3 regions of the Kitasatospora sp. NPDC127060 genome follow, and region 2 is predicted to be linked to each of the others. Evidence: predicted binding sites of a transcription regulator. Region 2 holds the regulator's gene; each other region holds the start of a gene.

Region 1 (3,271 bases), on a different contig from region 2:
GAGGGTGGCGCGGTGCGGGCGGGTCGCCCCGGTGCCGAACCAGAGCACCGCCTCCTTGACGTCCCCGTGGTCGGAGACCCACTCGGCCTCGGCGTCCGCCGGGACGGCCTCGTGCGGGATGCCCGGGGCGACCTTCAGGGCGCCGATCGGGGTCCGCCGGCCGGCCTCGATCGCCCAGGACAGCGGCGGGGCGTACGCCTCGGGGTCGAACACCCGGCCGCGCGCGGTGCGCCGGGCCGGGTCGGTGAACACCGCGTCGTAGCCGGTGACGTCCACCTCGGCGACGTCCGCGCAGCGCACCTCGACCAGCGCGGACAGGCCCAGCGCGGCGGCGTTGGCCGCGGTGGCGGCGCAGGCCGCCGGGTCCTTGTCGACGGCCAGCACGTGGATCCCGGCCCGGGCCAGCGCCAGCACGTCCCCGCCGATGCCGCAGCAGAGGTCCGCGAGGCGCCGTACGCCCAGCTCGGCGAAGCGGCGGGCCCGCCACTCGGCCACGCTGCGCCGGGTGGACTGCTCGACCCCGTTGGGGGTGAAGTACATCAGGTCGGCGTCCGCCCCGAACTTCGTCCGGGCCCGCTGCCGCAGCCGCGCCTGCCCGAACGCCGCCGACACCAGCTCCGCCGGGTGCTCCCGCCGCAGTCGGGTGGCCAGCGCCAGCTCCTCCTCGGGGGCGAACTCGCGCAGCTCGGCGAGCAGGGCCTGACCCTCGGGGGTCAGCAGGGGCTGGAGGTTCTCGGTGTCCACCGGGCCATTCTGACCGGTCGGCGGCGGTGCGGGCGGTTCACCGCCACAGGACGCCCGAGGAGAGGACGGCGGGCACCAGGAACGGGGAGAGCGCGGCGGCGACCGACAGGATCCGGTAGTCGGAGCGCCAGCCGCGCACGGCCACGACGACGCCCGCCACCAGGGCGGCCGCCGGACCGGCGATCATCCCGTAGGCCAGGAACGCCCACCCGCGCCCGTCCCCGTCGTCCCCGGCGCCGGGCCCGTTGCCGAGGCAGGCGACGAAGCAGAAGACGACGAACGGGAGCACGCCCCCGAGCAGGGGCAGTGCCAGCAGGGCGAGTGCCGCGTCCTTGAGCCGGGACGGGCCGACGCGCATCGGGATCGAGGTCATGGCAGGAGTCTGGCCGTCGGTCCGGGCGCCGCACATGAGTACGGCTACTCATCCGTAGCCCGGGTCCCGGGGGCGCGTCGTTGGCACTCTGGTTGACTGAGTGCTAACGGCGGCCTATGGTCGTCCTTGGCACTCCCCACTGGGGGAGTGCTAATGCGAAGACGTGTGTCTGACCCCCGCGACGGCAGACCCGCAGGTTCGCCACTACCCGTTAGACAACCCCGTAATCTCCGAAGGGGAGCTCGGACGTGACCACCAGCAGCAAGGTTGCCATCAAGCCGCTCGAGGACCGCATCGTGGTCCAGCCGCTCGACGCCGAGACCACCACGGCCTCCGGCCTGGTTATCCCGGACACCGCCAAGGAGAAGCCCCAGGAGGGCGTCGTCCTGGCCGTCGGCCCGGGCCGCTTCGAGGACGGCCAGCGTCTGCCGCTCGACGTCGCCGTCGGTGACATCGTCCTGTACTCGAAGTACGGCGGCACCGAGGTGAAGTACCAGGGCGAGGAGTACCTCGTCCTCTCCGCCCGCGACGTTCTCGCCATCATCGAGAAGTAAGTCGTTCCGACCCGCCCCGGATCCGTGTCCCTAGTGACAGGGGCCCGGGGCGTGGTCGTTGGTTCACGTAGTTCGGCGGCCGGTCGGCCGCAGCCCCGAGGGAATAGGGAACATGGCGAAGATCCTGCAGTTCGACGAGGACGCCCGCCGCTCGCTGGAGCGCGGTGTCAACAAGCTGGCCGACACCGTCAAGGTGACCATCGGCCCCAAGGGCCGCAACGTCGTCATCGACAAGAAGTTCGGTGCTCCGACCATCACCAACGACGGTGTCACCATCGCCCGTGAGGTCGAGCTGGACGACCCGTACGAGAACCTTGGCGCGCAGCTCGTCAAGGAGGTCGCCACCAAGACCAACGACGTCGCGGGTGACGGCACCACCACCGCCACCGTGCTGGCCCAGGCCCTGGTCAACGAGGGTCTGCGCAACGTCGCCGCCGGCGCCGGCCCGGCCGCCCTGAAGAAGGGCATCGACAAGGCCGTCGCCGCCGTCTCCGAGCACCTGCTGTCCGTCGCCCGCGAGATCGAGGGCAAGGACGACGTCGCCGCCGTCGCGTCCCTCTCCGCGCAGGACACCCAGGTCGGCGAGCTGATCGCCGAGGCGATCGACAAGGTCGGCAAGGACGGTGTCATCACCGTCGAGGAGTCGAACACCTTCGGCGTGGAGCTGGACTTCACCGAGGGCATGCAGTTCGACAAGGGCTACCTGTCGCCGTACTTCGTCACCGACGCGGAGCGCCAGGAGGCGGTCCTCGAGGACCCGTACATCCTGATCCACCAGGGCAAGATCTCCTCCATCCAGGAGCTGCTGCCGCTGCTGGAGAAGATCCTGCAGTCCGGCACCTCCAAGCCGCTGCTGATCATCGCCGAGGACGTCGACGGCGAGGCGCTGTCGACCCTGGTCCTGAACAAGATCCGCGGCATCTTCAACGCCGTCGCCGTCAAGGCCCCGGGCTTCGGCGACCGCCGCAAGGCGATCCTCGGCGACCTGGCCGCCCTCACCGGCGGCACGGTCATCTCCGAGGAGGTCGGCCTCAAGATCGACCAGGCCGGTCTGGACGTGCTGGGCAGCGCCCGCCGCGTGACCATCACCAAGGACGAGACCACGATCGTCGAGGGCGCCGGCGACGCCGACGCCGTGGCCGGCCGCGTCGCCCAGATCAAGGGCGAGATCGCCGGCACCGACTCCGACTGGGACCGCGAGAAGCTGCAGGAGCGCCTGGCCAAGCTGGCCGGCGGGGTCTGCGTCATCAAGGTCGGCGCCGCCACCGAGGTGGAGCTGAAGGAGCGCAAGCACCGCCTGGAGGACGCCATCTCGGCGACCCGTGCCGCGGTCGAGGAGGGCATCGTCGCCGGCGGTGGCGCCTCCCTGGTGCACGCCGCCAAGGTGCTGGACGGTGGCCTGGGCCTGTCGGGTGACGAGGCCACCGGTGTCGCCGTGGTCCGCAAGGCGCTGCACGAGCCGCTGCGCTGGATCGCCCAGAACGCCGGCCTGGAGGGCTACGTCATCACCTCCAAGGTCGCCGACCTGGAGGCCGGCCAGGGCTACAACGCCGCCACCGGCGAGTACGGCGACCTGGTGAAGGCCGGCGTCATCGACCCG
Region 2 (3,271 bases):
TGCTCGGCGTCGAGCTTGCCGGGCGTCTGCACCTCGACGTGCACTATCAGGTCGCCCCGGCCGCCGCCGCGCAGGTGGGTGATGCCCCGCCCGTGCAGCGGGATCGACTGGCCGGACTGGGTGCCGGGCCGGATGTCGACCTCCTCCAGCCCGTCCAGGGTCTGCAGCGGCACCTGGGTGCCGAGCGCGGCGGCCGTCATCGGGATGGTGACGGTGCAGTGCAGGTCGTCCCCGCGCCGCTGGAAGACCGCGTGGGTGGTCTCGGCGATCTCGACGTACAGGTCGCCGGCCGGGCCGCCGCCGGGGCCGACCTCGCCCTCGCCGGCCAGCTGGATCCGGGTGCCGTTGTCCACACCGGCCGGGATCTTGACCGTCAGGGTGCGGCGGGCCCGCACCCGGCCGTCGCCGGCGCACTCGGGGCACGGGGTCGGCACGACGGTGCCGAAGCCCTGGCACTGCGGGCACGGGCGGGAGGTCATGACCTGGCCCAGGAAGGAACGGGTCACCTGGGAGACCTCGCCCTTGCCGCGGCACATGTCGCAGGTCTGCGCGGAGGTGCCGGGGGCCGCGCCCTCGCCGCTGCAGGTGGTGCAGGTGACGGCGGTGTCGACCTGGAGTTCCTTGGTGGTGCCGAAGGCGGCCTCCTCCAGGGTGATCTCCAGCCGGATCATGGCGTCCTGGCCGCGGCGGGTGCGCGAGCGCGGGCCGCGCTGGCCGGCCGCGGCGCCGAAGAAGGCGTCCATGATGTCGGAGAAGCCGAAGCCCGCCGCGCCGGCGCCGAAACCGCCCGCGCCACCGCCGCCGGGCGACAGCGGGTCGCCGCCGAGGTCGTAGACCTGGCGCTTCTGCGGGTCGGAGAGCACCTCGTAGGCGGCGTTGATCTCCTTGAACCGCTCCTGCGTCTTCGGGTCCGGGTTGACGTCCGGGTGCAGTTCGCGTGCGAGGCGCCGGAACGCCTTCTTGATCTCGTCCTGCCCCGCATCCCGTCGGACGCCGAGTACCGCGTAGTAGTCCGTGGCCACCAAATGCTCCGCTTGTTCCGCCTGTAGAAGTGCGACTGGGACACCGCCGCCGGGTTTTCCGACGGCGGCTGCTTGCTACGACTCGGCCAGGATCTGACCCACGTACCGTGCCACCGCTCGCACCGCCCCCATTGTGCCCGGGTAGTCCATCCGGGTCGGACCGATCACACCGAGTTTGGCCACGCTCTCGTCGCCCGAACCGTAGCCGACCGAGACGACCGAGGTGGAATTCAGCCCTTCGTACGCGTTCTCCCGCCCGATCCGGACCGTCATCGCGGCGTCGTTGGTCTCACCCAGGAGGCGGAGCAGGACGACCTGCTCCTCCAGTGCCTCCAGCACCGGCTGGATGGTGAGCGGGAAGTCGTGTCCGAAGCGGGTCAGGTTGGCCGTGCCGGCCAGCATGATCCGCTCCTCGTTCTGTTCGGCGAGCGCTTCGAACAGCGTTGCCAGGACGGTGCTGACGGTCGGCCGGTCGACCTGTTCGAAGGCCGCCGGGAGTTCCTCCAGCAGCCCCGGGACGTCCGGCAGCCGCTGGCCGGCCGCCCGCGCGTTGATCCGCGCGCGCAGATCGGCCAGGACCGTCTCGCCGACCGTGCCCGGGCAGTCGACCATCCGCTGCTCGACCCGGCCGGTGTTGGTGATCAGCACCAGCATCACCTTGGCCGGGGCCAGCGCCACCAGTTCGATGTGCCGGACGGTGGAGCGGGTGAGCGAGGGGTACTGCACCACCGCGACCTGCCGGGTCAGCTGCGCGAGCAGCCGCACCGTGCGGGTGACCACGTCGTCCAGGTCGACGGCGCCGTCCAGGAAGTGCCGGATCGCCCGGCGCTCCGGGGAGCTCATCGGCTTGATCTCGGCGAGCTTGTCGACGAACAGCCGGTAGCCCTTGTCGGTGGGGATCCGCCCGGCGCTGGTGTGCGGCTGGTGGATGTACCCCTCCTCCTCCAGCGCCGCCATGTCGTTGCGGACCGTGGCCGGGGACACCCCGAGGTTGTGCCGTTCCACCAGGGCCTTGGAGCCGACCGGCTCCTCCGTCCCGACGTAGTCCTGGACGATCGCGCGCAACACGGCGAGCTTGCGGTCGTCCAGCTGGCGGACCTCACCGGCCATGGGGCACGCACCTCCGTCTTCGCACGTTGTCGGTCTGTGATGCTGCGAGCCGCTCCGAGGAGGGCCCCGACCCTGGCACTCTGCACACCCGAGTGCCAAAACCGTACCTGCCAGTGTACGGCCCGGGTCCTACCGCAGGAACGGCCCGGCCGGGGTGATCCTGCCCGCAGTTCCGGACGGCCGCACGACACTCCGCGTGCGCGGGTGGTGCCCCGGGGCCGTCCGGGTGGCAGCATCGAAAGCGACGGCGAACGGAGGAGCAAGCAATGTCGAGCTCGGGCCAGCACACCCGTTTCGCGCCCGACCGCGGCCTGACCGGCCGCATGGTCGCGACGATGTTCGTGATCGGGCTGCTGTACGTCGGTTTCACGGGCCTGCTGATCGCGCTGCTGCGCGGGGCCTGGCCGCTGATCGTGCTGATCTCCGGCGGGCTGTTCGTGGCCCAGTTCTGGTTCAGCGACAAGATCACCGAGCGGGCCATGGGCGCCCACCAGGTGACCGAGGAGCAGTACCCCCAGCTGCACGGCACCATCGACCGGCTCTGCGCCCTGGCCGACATGCCCAAGCCCCGCGTGGCGGTCGCCGACAACGACATGCCGAACGCCTTCGCCACCGGCCGCAACCCGCAGAACGCCGTGGTGTGCGTCACCACCGGCCTGCTGCGCCGGCTCGAACCCGAGGAGCTGGAGGGCGTGCTCGCCCACGAGCTCTCGCACGTCGCCCACCGGGACGTCGCGGTGATGACCATCGCCGGCTTCCTCGGCGTGCTCGCCGGCGCGATGACCCGGATCGCCATGTACGGCGGGTTCATGGGCGGCAACCGCAACAGCAACGACCAGAACGCGGCCATCGCGGCGCTGATCATCCCGCTGGTGTCGATCGTCGTCTACGCGATCAGCTTCCTGCTCACCCGGCTGCTGTCCCGCTACCGCGAACTGGCCGCCGACCGGGCCGCCGCCCAGCTCACCGGCCGGCCCAGCGCCCTGGCCTCGGCCCTCACCAAGGTCACCGGGCAGATCGCGGCCATCCCGACCGAGGACCTGCGCAAGTCGCAGCCCTACAACGCCTTCTACTTCGCCCCCGCGCTGAGCGCCAGGGAGACCGCCTCCCAGCTGTTCTCCACCCACCCGACACTGGAG
Region 3 (3,271 bases), on a different contig from region 2:
GTGCTGGTGCACGCGGTCTCGGTCGGCCTGCTGATCGCGCTGGCGCTCGGCCACGCGCCGGCCTGGAGCGTCTACCTGGCCGCTGTCCCGGCCGGGGCGAGCGTGCCGCAGATCGGCGCGATGGTCCGGGCCCGCTGGGTCTCCACGTTCACCGGGGAGGGCGCCTCGCCCGCCGCCGGCGCCAAGGTGAGCACCGCCTTCGCCTTCGAGTCCGTGACGGACGAGTTCACCTTCGTGGTCGGCCCGATCCTGGCAGCCAACATCGCCGCCTTCGCCAGCCCGGCGGTCGCGCTGGTCGTCGAGGCCTCGCTGACCCTGGTCGGCGGTCTCGCCTTCGCGGCCCAGCGGCGCAGCGCCCCGGCCCGGATCCTCCCGCAGCCCGGCGTGCGGCGCGCCTCGGCGCTGGCCTCGCCCGGCGTCCGACTGCTGGTCGGAGCCTTCCTCGGGGTCGGCGCGGTGTTCGGCGGCATGCAGGTGTCGGTCAACGCCTTCGCCGACTCGGTGGGGCAGCACGACTCCGGCGGCACGGTGTACGGGATCTTCGCGGGCGGCTCGATGCTGGCCGGCGTGCTGTACGGCGTGATCGCCTGGCGGCGGCCGGTGCAGCAGCGGATGGCCATGAGCTACACGATGCTGGTGCTGGGCTGCTCGGTGCTGTGGGCGATGCCCAACCTGGTCGCCCTGACGGTCGCCGGGCTGGTCTGCGGCCTGGCCATCGCCCCGACCCTGATCAGCGGCTACACCCTGGTCGAGACCCTGGTCGCGGACGGCGCCAAGACCGAGGCCTTCACCTGGCTGACCGGTGCGATCGGGCTGGGACTGGCGTTCGGCTCGATGGCGGCGGGCAAGCTGCTCGACGGCCACGGGCCCTCGGTCGGCTTCCTGGTGCCGGCCGTCGGCGCCGGCCTGGGGCTGATCGCGCTGCTGTCGATGCGGCACCTGCTGGTGGCCCCGGGCGGGCCGGGCCGGGTGGTGGCCTCGTCGGCCGAGCGCGGCAACGCGGCGCAGCTGGTCGGCGCGGCCAAGGGCTGAACGCGCGGTGGGCGGTGACGCGGTACCGGCTCATCTCACACCGGATTCGCTGGACTGATCCAACGGAATACCGCATCATTGACCATCGTTAGCACTCATCAGGCGAGAGTGCCAGGAGGAAGACAAGTGCCCACGTACCAGTACCAGTGCACCGAGTGCGGCAGCGGCCTGGAGGCGGTGCAGAAGTTCACCGACGAGGCGCTGACCACGTGCCCCGACTGCCAGGGACGGCTCCGCAAGGTCTTCTCGGCCGTGGGCGTCGTGTTCAAGGGCTCGGGCTTCTACCGGACCGACAGCCGCTCGTCCTCCAGCAGCTCGGTGGGCGCGGGTTCGTCCACCGGCTCCTCGACGTCGTCGACCTCGTCGTCGACCTCGGGTTCGGGCTCGGGCTCGTCCGGTTCGTCGAGCTCTTCCAGCTCGTCCAGCTCGTCGAGCAGCCCGGCTCCGGCCGCCAGCTGACCTCGGTCTCACGAGAAGGCCCGTCGGCCCCGCTTCGCGCGGGGGCGGCGGGCCTTTTCGCGCACCCTCGTCAACCTTCGTGGGTTGGATTAGCTCGTGTGAGTGTACGAAGTTATCCACAGGGGCGGGTTTTCCACAGGCTGTGGGAATCGATTTCCCAGCCGTGGCGGGAACGCGCAGGGTAGGGGTCACCGAGCAAGACCCGACCGAGTCCGGAGGCCCTCCCCATGACGACCACGAGCCTGTCCTTCTCCCTGCCCCTGCCCGCGCCCTCCGTGCCGCCCCGGCGGGAGGTGCCGAGCTTCCCGCCGATCCGGCGCGGCTGCGGCGGCTGGTACCGCTGGCGCCGGGCCGTCCGACGGCTGGGCGGGGTGCCCGCGCTGGTGCTGCTCGCGGTCGCCGCTGCGCTCGCCTCCGGGCCCCTGCAGGCCGGACTGCCGCCGCCCTCGGGGGCCACGGTGGGCCGTACGGGTTGTCAATCCGGGCTCCCGGAAGATCACCCGTAACCCCGGAACGACTTCGTCGTTCGAGGCGGCATGAAAGGCTTCAAGGAATTCCTGCTGCGTGGAAATGTCGTCGAACTCGCCGTCGCCGTGGTCATCGGTGCGGCCTTCACCAACATCGTCAACGCCTTCGTCAAAGGCGTGATCAATCCGATCGTCGGCGTGTTCGGGACGAAGGACCTGGCGTCCTACAGTTCCTGCCTCAAGGGGCCCTGCGAGGTGAGCGCCACCGGAGAGGTCACGTCCGGAATCCTCATCCTGTGGGGGACGGTGCTCAGCGCCGCCCTGCAGTTCCTGATCACCGCCGCCGTCGTCTACTTCGTCCTGATCGTGCCGATGAACCGGATGGCGGCCAGGCGCAAGAGCGTCGCCGAGGTGGCGGCCGAGGCCGAGGCCAAGGAGGTCCAACTGCTGACCGAGATCCGCGACGCGCTGGTCACGGCGCGTTAGAACACGTCTTCAGTCCCCGTGGTGCGGCGGGCGCTGGCTCAGGTACCAGTCCAGCCCCCGCCCACCACTCTCTCCAGCACCCGGGCGGTCGCCCCAGCCGGCGTCGGTGTCGTCCCGGGACTGCTGGTCCAGCGGGTCGCGGAAGACGAGCCGGGCCTTGGCGGGGGCGGGCGTGGAGGCAGGGGTGGAGGTGGAGGGAGGGGAGGAGGGGGAGGGGGAGGGAGGGGCGGGGGTGCCCCGCTCGCCCCGCGCCCCGTCCCGGCCCTGTTCGCGCCCCGGTTTCTGTGCTTGCTCTTGTTCCTGCTCGCTCACCTTGTCCACTCCCCTACTCGCGGTCCGACCTGTCCTTTCAGCCTAGAAGCCTTGCGAGGCTCCCGATGACATGCGCCGGCCCGGGTGCGGAGCGCTCCGCACCCGGGCCCGGGCGGTCGACCTCGGCCGTCGGTCGTCAGGCGGCTTCGAAGCCCGCGTGGTCCGCGATCTTCTTCAGTTCGGCCAGCGCGTGCTTCTCGATCTGCCGGATCCGCTCGCGGGTGAGCCCGTGCTGCTTGCCCACCTCGGTGAGGGTGCGTTCGCGGCCGTCCTCCATCCCGTAGCGGGAGCGGATGATCGAGGCGGTGCGGTCGTCCAGCCGCCCGATCAGGCCGTCCAGCTCCTCGCGGCGAAGCATGACCATCACGGCGTCCTCGGGGGACGTCGCCCCGGTGTCCTCCACCAGGTCGCCGAACTGGGTCTCGCCCTCGTCGTCGACGGACATGTTGAGGCTGACCGGGTCGCGCGCCCAGTCCAGCACATCCTTGATCCGGGCCTCGGTGGTGTCCAGCTCG

What was found. Region 2 encodes HrcA, which represses chaperone genes, less so after heat shock. Its sites were predicted from a motif close to TTNGCACTCNGNNNNNCNGAGTGCNAA; they were not measured.
Region 1: a site for HrcA is predicted at 1,198-1,224, ahead of groES (co-chaperone GroES). Genes of this name have one in related genera too.
Region 3: a site for HrcA is predicted at 1,121-1,147, ahead of ACFWIS_RS24435 (FmdB family zinc ribbon protein). Genes of this name have one in related genera too.

The regions. Positions count from the first base shown of each region.
Region 1 covers NZ_JBHXEG010000026.1:48,912-52,182, reverse strand. The annotation lists gene ACFWIS_RS16885 (methyltransferase domain-containing protein) at 1-744, opposite strand, end outside; gene ACFWIS_RS16880 (hypothetical protein) at 782-1,117, opposite strand; gene groES (co-chaperone GroES) at 1,366-1,671, shown strand; gene groL (chaperonin GroEL) at 1,784-3,271, shown strand, end outside.
Region 2 covers NZ_JBHXEG010000001.1:148,372-151,642, reverse strand. The annotation lists gene dnaJ (molecular chaperone DnaJ) at 1-1,022, opposite strand, end outside; gene hrcA (heat-inducible transcriptional repressor HrcA) at 1,098-2,132, opposite strand; gene htpX (zinc metalloprotease HtpX) at 2,399-3,271, shown strand, end outside.
Region 3 covers NZ_JBHXEG010000047.1:59,119-62,389, reverse strand. The annotation lists gene ACFWIS_RS24440 (MFS transporter) at 1-1,032, shown strand, start outside; gene ACFWIS_RS24435 (FmdB family zinc ribbon protein) at 1,159-1,491, shown strand; gene ACFWIS_RS24430 (hypothetical protein) at 1,719-1,997, shown strand; gene mscL (large conductance mechanosensitive channel protein MscL) at 2,028-2,444, shown strand; gene ACFWIS_RS24420 (hypothetical protein) at 2,454-2,756, opposite strand; gene ACFWIS_RS24415 (sigma-70 family RNA polymerase sigma factor) at 2,893-3,271, opposite strand, start outside.